3 linked regions of the Spartinivicinus marinus genome follow. Each later gene encodes a partner of the first gene's protein in a complex. Links are inferred from orthologs where the notes say so. Each region holds a gene or a part of one and is shown on either strand. Other genes may lie near its edges.

Region 1 (6,309 bases):
GCACGCTGAGAATGATGGGCTTGTTTTAAACGTTGTGCCACCATGTGTGCTGCAGCCGGGTTATGAGCAACATCTAAAATCAGTTTAACGGGTTTATCTTTAATCGTTACATGCTCAATTTGCAAACGACCTAATAAGCTAGCACCCATTAAGCCTTTCACTATGGCTTCATAAGGTACTTGTAAAGATAACAGTTGCAGTGTTTGCAAAACAGTTAACGCATTGGTAAAAGGCAACGAAGGATAAGGCAGATCAGGTATTTCACAATCAACCACTTCCCCAGCCTCATCAACGTTTGTTTTGCCTTTAAATATCCAGGTCTTAGTTTGCTGTTCAGCAGTAAAATGCTGTCCTTTACACAACAACTGAAACGGTTCCGTTTCAGCTCGTTGGATAACCGATGGATACAGGGTTTCATCACCGTAGATCAGTGGAATGCCTGATCGAACAATACCGGTTTTTTCCCAGGCAATCGTATTTAACTCATTACCTAGGAAGTTTTCATGGTCCAAACCAATACTGGTCACCACTGCGACATCAGGATCAATAATATTGACTGCGTCTAACCGGCCACCCAAGCCTACCTCAAGTAATACAACATCTAGTGGCTGTTGCTGAAACAACCAAAAAGCTGCTAAGGAGCCAAACTCAAAGTAGGTCAGGGAGATATCTTTCCTAGCGATGTCAACGGCATGAAAGGCGGCGATTAACTGGCTATCCGATACTGGCTGGCCATTAATCACCACCCGCTCGTTATAGCGTAAAAAGTGAGGGGAGGTATATACCCCTACCCGGTAGCCCGCCTGTTGCAAAATTGCCTGCAGCATGGCAATAGTACTGCCTTTGCCATTAGTGCCCGCAACCGTCACTACCCTCTTGCCAAGTTTAGCTGGATTAAGCTGGGTAAAAACCTGTTGAATACGCGTTAAGCCAAGATCAATTTCAGTAGGATGAAGGCCCTCTAACCAAGAGAGCCACTCAGGTAACTGTTTAAACCTCATTTTTAGGTTCTGTTGCAGGTTGTTCTTCCGTATTTGCGGTACTTGCTTCAGCGGCTGGCTCGCTGGTTTCACTGGCTTCATCACTCTGGGGCTGATCAACAGCAGCTGTCGTCTCTTCTTCAGCTGCCACCTCATTAGCAGCCAATTCCGCAGTGAAATAAAAAGTCATTTTTTCTAATAATGAGGCAATTCGCTCACGAAGCTGGCTTCGCTGTAAAATCATGTCAACCGTGCCATGCTCTAATAAAAACTCACTGCGCTGAAAGCCTTCAGGTAGTTTTTCCCGAACGGTTTGCTCAATAACTCGAGGACCAGCAAAACCAATCAATGCATTTGGCTCAGCAATATTAACATCCCCTAACATTGCTAAACTGGCAGAAACCCCACCATAAACTGGGTCGGTCAAAACAGAAATAAAAGGTAAACCCGCAGCTTTTAGTTTTTCCAGTGCAGCACTGGTTTTTGCCATTTGCATTAAGGAAAATAATGCTTCCTGCATTCGCGCCCCACCACTGGCCGCAAAACAAACCAAAGCACAACGCTGCTCCAAACACACATTTACAGCCTGAACAAACTTCTCTCCCACGACAGACCCCATTGAGCCACCCATAAAGGAGAACTCAAAGGCTACTGCAGCCACTGGCACACCTTGAACGGTGCCTTTCATGGCTAATAGTGCATCTCTTTGCCCAGTTTGTTTTTGTGCAGCATTTAACCGGTCTTTATATTTCTTACTATCTCTGAATTTCAGGCGATCTTCCGGCTCTAAGTCTGCAGCAATTTCCTCACGGTTTTCTGGGTCTAAAAAGTAATCTAAACGTGTGCTAGCAGAAATCCGCATATGGTGGTCACATTTTGGACACACATCGAGATTTTCCTCAAGCTTTGGCTGATACAGAATTGCCCCACACTTGACGCACTTTTTCCACAGCCCTTCTGGCACATTACTGTGTTTTTTCGAGCCAGACAAAGACGGCAGATTAAATTTATCTAATAACCAATTAGCCATAAGTTGCTACCTAAAATAACAAAGCGGAGGTGCTAATGCAGAACCCCTATGAATAATCCGGGGCAATACCCTAGCACTTCCGCTACAAACAAAAAATACGATAAAACCCTATATAAGAACGGTTGACGTTTGCTCAAAAATAAGGTTAGAGGCAAACGCCAAACAGCACTTTTTAATCAATTGCTTGACGTATCGAGCCTAGCAGGTCTTTAACCGCAGCAATGGTGGCTTGATCATCAGTACCTGTTGCAATTTTTTTAACAATTGCACTACCAACAACTACAGCATCTGCCGTTTGAGCAATTGCCTTGGCAGTTTCAGCATCTCGAATACCAAACCCGACACCCACAGGCAACTGGGTATATTGCCGAATCCGTGTCAGCTGACGATTGACTGCATCGACATCAAGGGTAGCAGCCCCAGTAACGCCTTTTAAGGAAACGTAATAAATAAACCCAGAGGCACTATCACAAATGGTTTTAATTCTAGTTTCCGCTGTCGTGGGGGCCAGTAGATAGATAATATCTATATCCTTTGCTTTTAGCTGATCAGCCAACGGGCCAGCTTCTTCAGGAGGTAAGTCCACTGTCAAAACACCATCGACACCCGCATCAGCAGCAGCTTCAGCAAATGCTTGATACCCCATCACTTCCACTGGGTTGAGATATCCCATTAATACAACAGGCGTTTGATTATCTCTCTTACGGAACTCAGCCACCATCGCTAATACGTTTGACAACGTAACCCCGTGGGACAGCGCTCTCTCACAAGCCTGCTGAATCACAGGTCCATCAGCCATGGGATCAGAGAATGGAATTCCTAACTCAATAATGTTGGCTCCCGCTTCCACCATAGCATGCATTAATGGGACAGTAAGCTGAGGTGAATTATCACCAGCAGTGACATAAGGAATCAACGCCTTCCGTTGTGTTTTTTTCAGTTGTTCAAAACAAGATTGTATTCGACTCATTGTTCGCCCCGTTAGCTCCAGTCCACGCCATCAATTGCCGCTACGGTATGAATATCTTTATCGCCACGGCCTGATAAATTGACCACAATGACCTGATCTTTTGCCATCGTGGGTGCCAGCTTTTCTACATAAGCTAACGCATGGCTACTTTCTAAAGCTGGGATAATCCCTTCCATACGAGTTAAACGATGAAATGCGGCTAATGCCTCCTGATCAGTAACAGCCACATATTCTGCTCGACCCGTATCTTTTAACCAAGCATGTTCAGGCCCTACGCCAGGATAATCTAAGCCTGCTGAAATAGAGTGGGTATGAATAATCTGTCCAGCATCATCTTCCATTAAGTAAGTACGATTACCGTGCAATACCCCTGGTTTACCAGCGCATAAGGGTGCTGCATGTCGACCTGTGGCTAAGCCTTCGCCAGCCGCTTCTACTCCGATAATGTTAACGGAGGTATCCCCAATAAAGGGATAAAACAAGCCAATGGCATTAGAGCCCCCCCCAACACAAGCCACAATGCTATCGGGTAATTTACCAGTCTGCTCAAGGCACTGACTACGCGCTTCACGACCAATGACTGATTGAAAATCACGGACCATTTGAGGATAAGGATGAGGCCCTGCCACTGTCCCAATGATGTAAAAGGTATTATCTACATTGGTCACCCAGTCCCGCATGGCTTCATTTAAAGCATCTTTCAGGGTACGCGAACCTGACTCAACAGGAATCACTTCGGCCCCCAACAGTGACATCCGATATACGTTCAACGCTTGTCGTTTAACGTCTTCAGCTCCCATATAGACATGGCACTCTAAGCCCAGGCGAGCCGCTACGGTTGCTGAGGCAACGCCGTGTTGACCGGCTCCCGTTTCAGCAATCACCCGAGGCTTGCCCATATGTTTAGCCAACAATGCCTGCCCAATGGTGTTATTCACCTTATGGGCACCGGTATGGTTTAAATCTTCACGCTTTAAATAAACTTGAGCACCACCCAGGTGCTTAGACCATCGCTCAGCAAAATACAGTGGAGATGGACGACCAACATAGTGAGCCAAGTCTTTATCAAACTCTGCTTGAAAGTCTGGATCTCGCCACAACTTGTGGTAAGTTTCTTCTAACTCAGCTAATGCCGCCATCAAGGTTTCAGATACAAAACGACCACCGTAAGGCCCAAAATGACCTCGGCTGTCGGGTAGTTTTAATAGATCTTCAACACTGTATTGTTGAGACACTGGCAACCTCTCGAATAAACGCATTAATTTTGGCAGGGTCCTTAATACCTTTTGCTTGCTCCACCCCGCCACTTACATCCACAGCAAAAGGCCTCACCTGTTGAATAGCCATTGCTACGTTATTGGCAGATAAGCCACCGGCAAGAATAATCGGTTTGCTGGGATGAGCAGGAATACACTGCCAATTAAAAGTTTCACCGGTTCCACCAGGAATACCGGGGCGATAGCTATCTAATAAAATACCTGCCGCCGACTTATACTGCCCGATAATACGGTTAATATCCATCCCTTCTCGCACTCGAAGGGCTTTTATATAAGGTTTATTAAATTGCTGACAAAAAACTTCAGGCTCATCACCATGAAATTGCAATAACCCGAGCGGTACGTCTGTTAACACTTGTTGTATATAGTCAGTTGTTGCATTCACAAACAGACCAACAGTAGTAATAAATGGACTTAGGCTACTTGCTATTTCAGCTGCTTGCGGAATATTCACCGCTCTTGGGCTTTGTTCATAAAACACCAGGCCAATCGCATCAGCACCCGCATTCACGGCTGCCTTCGCATCCACCAGCCGAGTGATACCACAAATTTTTACCCTTACACGTTGATTCATATACAACTCGAAACCCTGTTATTTAAAACCCTGTTATTTAAAACCCAGTTATTCAAAACCCAGATATTCAAAACAAAATCATTCTATCCAGTGACTAGTACTAACTACTCTGTCAGCCAGGGTGATAGAAAGTATGGGCCTAAGGGAGGGGAAGGTAAATCAAATTGCTCAGGATAGCCTACATCAACAAAATATAAGCCATAAGGTGGTGCAGTGACTCCCCCTTGAGTTCGGTCACGAGCAGCTAATACGTCTTTTACCCAGCTGATAGGGCGTTTACTACAGCCAATGGCCATCAATACCCCAGCAATATTACGCACCATATGATGTAAAAATGCATTGGCTTTGACATCGATAACAATTAAGTCACCAAAGCGCTCTACCCGCAAATGATGAATCGTCTTAACTGGTGACTTGGCCTGACAGCCGATTGCCCGAAACGAGCTAAAGTCATGCTCGCCTTCTAAAGCCTGAGCAGCCTCACTCATCAAGGCCACATTCAGGGGCCGATAGTTCCAGGTGACCCCATTGGGTAAGTGGGCAGGCCTCACTGGGGTATTTAGAATGACATAGCGATAACGACGATACACTGCACTAAAACGAGCATGAAAACTATCATCCACCGGTTTAACCCAGCGTACTGAGATATCATTAGGAAGGTTACTATTGGCACCAAATACCCAGCTTCGCTCAGAGCGTATTGCAGTGCTATCAAAGTGAATGATTTGATTACAACCATGTACTCCGGTATCAGTCCGCCCTGCACAAATCACTGTTAGAGGATGATCAGCCACCTCACTGATAGCTGCCTCTACTGCACGTTGAACGGTCTTGATACCTGAGCGCTGGGCTTGCCAGCCATGATAATGGGAACCATCATATTCGATACTGGCAGCAAAGCGTTGAGCCACTTCAGTCGCTGGCTGCCGATCAGCGACTGAATCATGGGATTGCACCTGAGTCATTACTCCCTACTGTCTGATTACTACCCACCATCGATTTTTAAGCGCCCTCTTTAGCAGAGGGCTGGGGTGAGGAAAATATTACTGATTATCGCTAGTCCATGCTATCCAACAGTCCCTGTGCTTCTTTTTTCTGTACATCATTACCTTCAGTCATGACTTCATCCAGAATATCCCGAGCACCATCCTGATCTCCCATATCAATATAAGCCCGAGCTAAATCCAGTTTTGTCGCCGCTTCATCGGCATCAGCCAGGAACTCATAATCCTGCTCTTGACCAGCAGGGGCTTTTGCTACTGCAGGCTTAGCTTGTACTTTAGGCTCAGCCACTGCTGTTGCAGTGCCGTGATCTTCTACTGGGGCAGGTCTTGTGACAGGTGCTTCAGCAGTTACATCCATATCGTCATCCATATCCAAGTCATCAATTGCCAATTCCGCCGCCAGGCTTTCAGTAGCTGCATCCAAGTCAGCCAGATTATCTTCCATTGCGTCAGAGTCTAAGATAAAGGCTTCCT
Region 2 (3,949 bases), 3.2 Mb from region 1 along the record:
TTTACCACCTGTTTTGGTTAAAGAAGCTAACCGTTCGGCAAGGTTGATTAAAGGCCCTGCTAGGATATTCGCTAGCATAATGTCTATAGGTTGATCAGGTGCTTGTTCAGGTAAGAATGTGTGTAAACGATTAGCTGCTATATTATTGCGCTGACCATTGGCAATCGTTGCTTCTAATGCTTGGGGGTCATTATCAATAGCAGCTACATTGGTAGCCCCAAGAATTAATGCAGCAATACCTAAGATCCCTGAGCCGCAGCCATAGTCAATCACTTGTTGATTAGCTATTTCATTGTTGCCTAGCCACTCTAAACACAGCGCTGTGGTAGGGTGAGTGCCAGTACCAAATGCCAGGCCGGGGTCCAAAATCAAGTTAGCTGCACTAGGATCAGGAGTTTCTCGCCAGCTGGGGCAAACCCAGAGCCTTTTTCCAAATTGGATAGGATGATAGTTGTCCATCCACTCCCGCTCCCAGTCTTTATCCTCAACTATTTCTACTTTGCAATTGGGTAGTGGCAGTGGGCTAAGTTCATTAGCTAAAAATGCCAATACCAAATCCACTTCTGTATTTGCCTCAAACAGGCCAATGACCTGGGTACTGTCCCAAAGTGGGGTTGTACCTAAGGCTGGCTCAAAAACTGGTTGGTCTTGGCCATCTTGTAAAGTAACGGCTTTGGCGCCAATTGCCAGCAGTAAATCTTCCAGTGCTTCGCTTTGGTCGCGGGTTGTATCCAGTTTGACTTGAATCCAGGGCATGAGGGGATAGCTTTTAGCTTGAGTAGTCATTGAGGCGAGCTTAACTAAGCTCGCCTCAATGACTATCTACAGATTACTGAGATAGCTTTTGTTCCAGATAATGAATATTAACCCCACCTTTGGCGAAATTAGCATCTCTTACCAGCTCTGCATGTAGTGGAGCATTAGTACGAATACCATGCACAACCAGCTCATCTAGCGCGTGACGCATTCTAGCCAGGGCAACTTCTCGGGTCTCACCATAGCTAATGACTTTAGCGATGAGCGAGTCGTAATAAGGAGGGACTTTATAACCACTATATAAATGAGAATCGACACGAATTCCAATACCGCCTGGAGCATGGAAGTGTTTAATCTCACCAGGTGATGGCATAAAGGTTTTGGGGTCTTCAGCATTGATTCGACACTCAATGGCATGACCTTTAATAGTGATATCTTCTTGTTTGATACTTAAAGGTTGGCCACTAGCAACCAATAGTTGCTCTTTCACAATGTCGACCCCAGTCACCATTTCAGATACTGGGTGCTCAACCTGAACCCGAGTGTTCATTTCAATGAAGTAGAAATTGCCATCTTCGTATAAAAACTCAAAAGTACCTGCACCACGATAGCCAATTTCAATACAGGCATTTACACAGCGCATAGCAATGTCGTGGCGCGCTTCTTCAGGAATACCTGGGGCTGGTGCTTCTTCAATAACCTTTTGATGGCGACGTTGCAGTGAACAGTCTCGATCACCCAAGTGAATGGCATTACCCTGGCCATCGGCGAGTATTTGAACTTCAACGTGGCGTGGGTTTTCCAGAAATTTTTCCAGATAAACCATTTCATTACCAAAAGCAGCCAAGGCTTCAGATTGGGTAACATTAATTGCACTAAGTAAGTGGGCTTCACTATGAACAACTCGCATACCACGACCACCGCCACCACCAGATGCTTTAACAATAACTGGATAGCCAATATCACGGGCAATGGCAAGAGAGCGCTCTTTGTCACCCGTTAGTGGGCCATTTGAGCCAGGTACGGTGGGAACACCTGCTTTTTGCATAGCTTTAATGGCGGACACTTTGTCACCCATTAAGCGAATCACATCAGGTGATGGGCCAATAAAGGTAAAGCCGCTGTTCTCTACTTGCTCTGCAAAGTCAGCATTTTCAGCTAAAAACCCATAGCCTGGGTGGATAGCGACAGCATCAGTAACTTCTGCTGCGCTAATAAGAGCCGGAATATTTAAGTAGCTTTCAGTGGGGTTGTTTGGACCAATGCAAACGCTTTCATCTGCTAAGCGTACATGCATTAGTGATTCATCCGCTTTAGAGTGGACTGCAACGGTTTTGATGCCAAGCTCTTTGCAGGCTCGTAAAATCCGTAGTGCAATTTCCCCTCGGTTGGCAATGAGTACTTTCTCAAGCATGGTGGGTATCCTGCTACTGTCGAGTCGGTTTAAACGATGGTAAACAGCGGCTGATCAAACTCTACAGGTTGACCGTTTTCCACCAAAATGGCTTCGATTGTGCCTGTTTTGTCAGCTTCGATTTGGTTCATCATTTTCATTGCTTCAACAATACACAAAACATCGCCAGCTTTAACATGTTGGCCAACTTCAGCAAAAGCAGGTGAGCTAGGAGAAGGTGCGCGGTAAAAAGTACCTACCATCGGTGAAGTTACTTGGTGGCCTGTTGGCTTGGCAGCAGGTGTAGACTCTTCTTTTGTTTCCGCTGGAGCTGCTGCCGCAGCAATAGGCGCTGGCGCTGCTGGTGCAGCTATTGCGTATTGAGCAGGAGCAATCATAGGTGAGTTAGCGTGTCGGCTAATACGAACTGACTCCTCACCCTCTTTGATTTCCAGTTCATCAATACCAGACTCTTCTAGTAACTCGATCAGTTTTTTTACTTTTCTAATATCCATAGCGTCATCTCGGATAAATTGAACTTATTGTTGAAGCAAAAACAAAACAGTGACGTACTGATATTTGTTGTGCTTTTACTGGTTTTAAATTTTTGTTTGGTCTTAAGTTTTGCAAAGCGCTAAAAAATGCAGCAGGTGTGCCTCTTTAGCTCTTAGTTTTCTAGCTGTTTGATGGCTGCTTGTAGTGCTAGCTCGTAGCCTTGATTACCCAGCCCGCAAATTACCCCAACAGCAACATCCGAAAAGTAAGAATGATGCCGAAAAGGTTCACGTTGATAGACGTTAGAAAGGTGAACCTCGATAAAAGGAATCTCTACCCCTAATAATGCATCGCGCAGTGCCACGCTCGTATGCGTAAAAGCCGCAGGATTAAAAATAATAAAGTTAACCCCTTCACGCTTTGCGTCATGAATCCGTTCAATTAACTCGTACTCTGCATTACTTTGCAGTGTTTGCAGGTGATGACCATGATCAACGGCCTGAGTGGTCAGGGTCTGGTTGATATCATCTAAAGTAGTTGAACCATAAATAGTTGGTTCCCGAGTGCCTAATAAATTTAAATTAGGCCCGTGCAGCACTAAGATTGTTGCCATAAGTTAAGGCTCTCAGAGTTTGAGCTGTCTCCGCTTGTACTACAAATCATGCCGACTGAGGTCATACTCAACTGCTGCCAGCAGTTACCTTATTAACTGGTTTATGCTGACAGTAACGGGTAATGACAGAGTTAATGATCAAAAATGTAACGGCCGATTGTGCATAAAATGGCAGCCGCTGTCCACTATTTGCATGATTAAAGACTTTGAACGCAAAATCTCTAATATTGTATGCAAGATCGCGTAACTTTATCCATTTTTAGGGCTGAACTGGTAATTATAGAAGCAAATGTTCAAGCTTGCAGGAGTTAGCTGCGATTTAGCGTCGATCTTAAGTGATTTTCCAGGGAGTTAGCGGTTATCTCTCCCTGTACACGAAGATTTGCTAATTCTTCACCGGTTCGGCTGAAGAATAGCAGCGCTGGTGGGCCAAAAATTGAGTATTGTTTGAGCAGCTGTTGTTGGTTTTGATTGAAAGCGGTGATATCAAGCTTGATCAATGAAAATTGGCTAAGAAGAGGTTTCACATTTTCTGCAGGAAATACTTCGCGCTCTATGACTTTGCAGGAAATACACCAGTCGGCATATAAATCAACCATAACAGGTTTTTGCTGATTTTTAGCTTTAGCTAGTGCCTGCTGTAACTCCTGGGTTGTGTAAATTTTAGTGAAGCCCTGGTTGTTGTTGGTAGG
Region 3 (3,889 bases), 610 kb from region 1 along the record:
CGACAATTGTTGGCATTGCATCCTCTGCGGCCATTAGCAGCGAGTTTTCAATCTCCAACAGCAGTGGCCGAGTGATATTAATATCTACAAATTTTAGCCAGTAGCGGATTAAATTATGTCGCCTGGGGGAAGGTAGCTTTAGTAGGTGTTGGCAGCTGAGTGGCAGAATCGATAATCCCTGACGCCAGTGTGCAGGCGGGCTAACCTGTGTAGTCTGATAGTCTAGCTGGGCCATATCCTCCAGAATACTGGCTGCATCCTGACAATGCCCTTGGGTGCCTATTAGTTGGCGATATAAATTCGGCCAGTGACATTCCAGCTTGGGCAAAATCTCATGCCGCAAAAAGTTACGACTAAAATCCAGTGTCTCATTAGACTCATCTTCCACCCAGATTAATTGATGCTGCTGGGCGTAATGGAGTAAATCAGTTTTGGTATACTTCAACAAAGGCCGGAATAGCCGGGCTTTACCAATCATACGACTGCTAGGCATCCCAGCTAAACCAGAAACGCCTGAACCACGACAGAAACGAAATAACAGCGTTTCCAACTGATCTTGCAAATGATGCCCTAACAGTAATACATCAGTTGCCTCTAAAAATACTTCGAAAGCCTGATATCTCTCTGCCCTTGCAGCCTCCTCAATGCCGTTACCAGTAGACCTAACCTCAACCTGCCTTACGACAAAATCACAACCCAATTGAGTAGCCAGCCTTTGGCAATGCTTTTCCCACTGTTTGGCATTAGGGCTTAAGCCATGATTAACATGAAGAGCAACTAAAGGTAATTGATATTGAGCAGCAAAACGGCAGGTTAAACTCAATAAAACAGTTGAATCTAAGCCTCCACTAAAAGCCACTACCAGCCGAGTGGGCGAATAGTCAGCTAACAAGCGCTCCAGTTTTTGACAGTATAACTGTGGCAGGTCCATGACGTTTTATACGTTATTAGTTTAATAAAATGGCAACACTAAAAAGCCGACTAAAGAGTCGGCTTTTTGTTAGAGAATATTAGGCTGTTACTGGCCAAACGAGCCATACGACATCAGACGTTTGTACCGTAAATCCAGTAGCTCTTCAATTGAGTGACGCTTTAACACATCTAACTCTTTAATCAGCGACTCTTTAATACTAGCCGCAATCTGCACAGGATCCCGATGAGCACCACCTAATGGTTCTGGAATTAGCCTGTCGACAAAACCAAGCTCTAATAAACGGTCAGCGGTGATCCCCATTGCCTCAGCTGCATCGGCTGCTTTTTCAGCGCTTTTCCATAAAATAGAGGCACAACCTTCTGGTGATATAACCGAATAAGTAGAGTATTGCAGCATCATTAAGTGATCACACACACCTACTGCCAATGCACCACCTGAGCCCCCTTCTCCTATCACCGTAGAAATAATCGGTGTTTTCAAGCGGGACATTACCGCCAGGTTATAAGCAATGGCCTCACTTTGACCCCGCTCTTCTGCATCAATACCAGGATAGGCACCTGGTGTATCAATAAACGTCAATACAGGTATTTTAAACCGCTCCGCTAGCTCCATTAACCGGCATGCTTTTCGATAACCTTCTGGCTTTGGCATACCAAAGTTGCGGCGTACTTTATCCTTTACATCGCGGCCTTTTTGATGACCAATAATCATCACAGGCTGATTTTCCAGTCTACCAATACCGCCTACAATTGACTGGTCATCTGCAAACTTACGATCACCATGTAACTCATCAAAATCATTAAAAATATACTCAACATAATCGAGAGTATATGGCCGCTGAGGGTGACGAGCGATTTGCGCTCGTTGCCAAGCGGTTAACTTGCTGAAAACCTGCTGAGTCAGCGACTTACTTTTAGTCTTAAGCTTTTCTATTTCTTCAGCAATATCAATATCATAACTGCTGTTCTGCTCAGTTGAACTTAGGCTTTCTATTTTGGCTTCCAGCTCTGCAATCGGCTGCTCAAAGTCTAGGTATTGGGGGTTCATAGTCGTAATTCTTGCCTTACTATTACGGTGGCTGCTAACGGATTATGCCCAACTAAAAAGGAGCATAAGATACGTGATTGTGACTACTTAGTCGAGTGCAGTGACACAATAGACCTGTTTTATCATTTAACAAATTATCCATACTGCAACTCAACTGAATTTTTTCCATACTGTTTTTTCAGCGCTTGAATTAGCTCATCAGTTGGGGCTATCCACCATTGATCAGACAATATCAATTTAGCCTTCGCATCAGGTTTTTGGTATTCAATGGTAATGGGTAGCTGCCCTTTATATTCTGCCAACAGGGTAGCCAAATTCTCTACAAAACCTGGCTTAAAGGCTTGCTCTGAAATTACTAACTGAAGCTGTCGTGCATATTTGCTGCGTGCTTCCGTTAAATTAGCTAACGATTTAGCACGTACTTTCAGGTTATTAGTGTAGTCATCATGACTCACTTCACCTTCTACAATAACTAACGCATCTTTTTCCAGTTGCTGCTGATACTGTTCAAATTGATCTGAGAATACAGAGACCTCAATTCTTGCAGTACGATCATCCAAAGTGATAAAGGCCATTTTCTGGCCACGCTTGTTACGCATGACTCGCAAAGCAACGATCAATCCTGCAATGTACTGGCTTTCTCGGGCTGGTCTTAAATCAACAATGCGATTTCTGATAATGTGTCTAATTTCAGACTCATACTGATCTATGGGGTGACCAGTTAAATACAGCCCAAGGGTTTCTTTTTCTCCTAACAAGCGCTGGTTATCAGGCCACTCATAGGTGTTATAGTAATACTCATAACAGTCTTGCTCAGTTTCAGCTATTAGCTCACCAAACAAGTCACCATGACCACTGTCCTGGCTTTTTGCTTCTTGATCAGCTGCTTTTAACGCATCTTCCATAGCAGCGAACAAGACAGCTCGATTTTTACCTAGCAATGCCTTTTCCTGATATCGAGCTGGGCCCAGTCGGTCCAAAGCCCCTGAACGTACAAGAGCTTCCATCACCCGTTTATTAATTTTTTTACCATCTATGCGTTTACAAAAATCAAATAGATCCTTAAAAGCACCACCAGCTTTTCGTGCTTCAACTATGGCTTCAATCGGGCCTTCTCCAACGCCTTTAATTGCCCCTAAACCATAAACGATGTCATCCTGATCGCTCACGATAAATTTATATTCACTGATATTCACATTGGGTGGTGTAATATTCAGCTTCATCGAGCGGCATTCTTCAATCAGAATCACCACTTTATCAGTATTATGAATATCTGAAGACAACACCGCAGCCATAAATTCTGCTGGGAAATAGGCTTTCAGCCAGGCTGTTTGATAAGAAACTAGCGCATAAGCAGCTGAGTGAGACTTGTTAAATCCATAGCCTGCGAACTTTTCCATCAAATCAAAAATATAAGTCGCTTGTTCTGCAGGAATGTGATTGTCCGATGCACCCTTATTAAATATTTCCCGCTGTTTGGCCATTTCTTCAGGTTTTTTCTTACCCATAGCTCGACGAAGCATATCAGCCTGGCCTAAAGAGTAATTAGCCAGCACCTGGGCAATCTGCATAACCTGTTCCTGATATAGGATTACACCATACGTGTTGGATAATACTGGTTCCAAATCAGGGTGGGGATATTCGACGGTAGCACGGCCATGCTTACGATTAATAAAGTCATCCACCATCCCTGACTGAAGTGGTCCTGGCCGAAACAATGCTACCAATGCGATAATATCTTCAAAACAGCTAGGCAATAGACGCTTAATCAGTTCTTTCATCCCACGGGACTCAAGCTGAAACACTGCCGTTGTTTCCGCTCGCTGCAGCAATTTAAATACTAACTCATCGCCTAAATTTATCTGGCTAATATCAATGGGTGCTTCACTTCTAATCGCCCGACGCTTA

Evidence for each region. The genes of interacting proteins can lie anywhere in the genome.
Region 2: the proteins of accD (region 1) and accC are in contact, whole or in part, in a solved structure (PDB 8UXZ), measured with the Escherichia coli proteins. The link is inferred for Spartinivicinus marinus from one-to-one orthologs.
Region 3: the proteins of accD (region 1) and OQE68_RS04345 are in contact, whole or in part, in a solved structure (PDB 8UXZ), measured with the Escherichia coli proteins. The link is inferred for Spartinivicinus marinus from one-to-one orthologs.

Annotation. Positions count from the first base shown.
Region 1 is NZ_JAPJZK010000001.1:289,776-296,084, forward strand. Bases 1-2,886 are described here. They hold accD (acetyl-CoA carboxylase, carboxyltransferase subunit beta), read right to left. Parts: upstream 2,011-2,886; coding sequence 991-2,010; downstream 1-990. Other genes in these bases: folC (bifunctional tetrahydrofolate synthase/dihydrofolate synthase), read right to left, coding at 1-1,001; trpA (tryptophan synthase subunit alpha), read right to left, coding at 2,183-2,886. Outside these bases: more of trpA, read right to left, coding at 2,887-2,980; trpB (tryptophan synthase subunit beta), read right to left, coding at 2,992-4,215; OQE68_RS01375 (phosphoribosylanthranilate isomerase), read right to left, coding at 4,193-4,831; tRNA pseudouridine(38-40) synthase TruA, read right to left, coding at 4,936-5,796; OQE68_RS01385 (FimV/HubP family polar landmark protein), read right to left, coding at 5,888-6,309.
Region 2 is NZ_JAPJZK010000001.1:3,452,768-3,456,716, forward strand. The notes cover bases 1-2,897. They hold accC (acetyl-CoA carboxylase biotin carboxylase subunit), read right to left. Parts: upstream 2,171-2,897; coding sequence 830-2,170; downstream 1-829. Other genes in these bases: prmA (50S ribosomal protein L11 methyltransferase), read right to left, coding at 1-786; accB (acetyl-CoA carboxylase biotin carboxyl carrier protein), read right to left, coding at 2,200-2,664; aroQ (type II 3-dehydroquinate dehydratase), read right to left, coding at 2,817-2,897. Outside these bases: more of aroQ, read right to left, coding at 2,898-3,257; protein-disulfide reductase DsbD, read right to left, coding at 3,566-3,949. UniProt on the Escherichia coli protein: This protein is a component of the acetyl coenzyme A carboxylase complex; first, biotin carboxylase catalyzes the carboxylation of the carrier protein and then the transcarboxylase transfers the carboxyl group to form malonyl-CoA.
Region 3 is NZ_JAPJZK010000001.1:901,733-905,621, forward strand. Bases 1-2,837 are described here. They hold OQE68_RS04345 (acetyl-CoA carboxylase carboxyltransferase subunit alpha), read right to left. Parts: upstream 1,982-2,837; coding sequence 1,019-1,981; downstream 1-1,018. Other genes in these bases: tilS (tRNA lysidine(34) synthetase TilS), read right to left, coding at 1-931; dnaE (DNA polymerase III subunit alpha), read right to left, coding at 2,116-2,837. Also shown: more of dnaE, read right to left, coding at 2,838-3,889. UniProt on the Escherichia coli protein: Component of the acetyl coenzyme A carboxylase (ACC) complex. First, biotin carboxylase catalyzes the carboxylation of biotin on its carrier protein (BCCP) and then the CO(2) group is transferred by the carboxyltransferase to acetyl-CoA to form malonyl-CoA.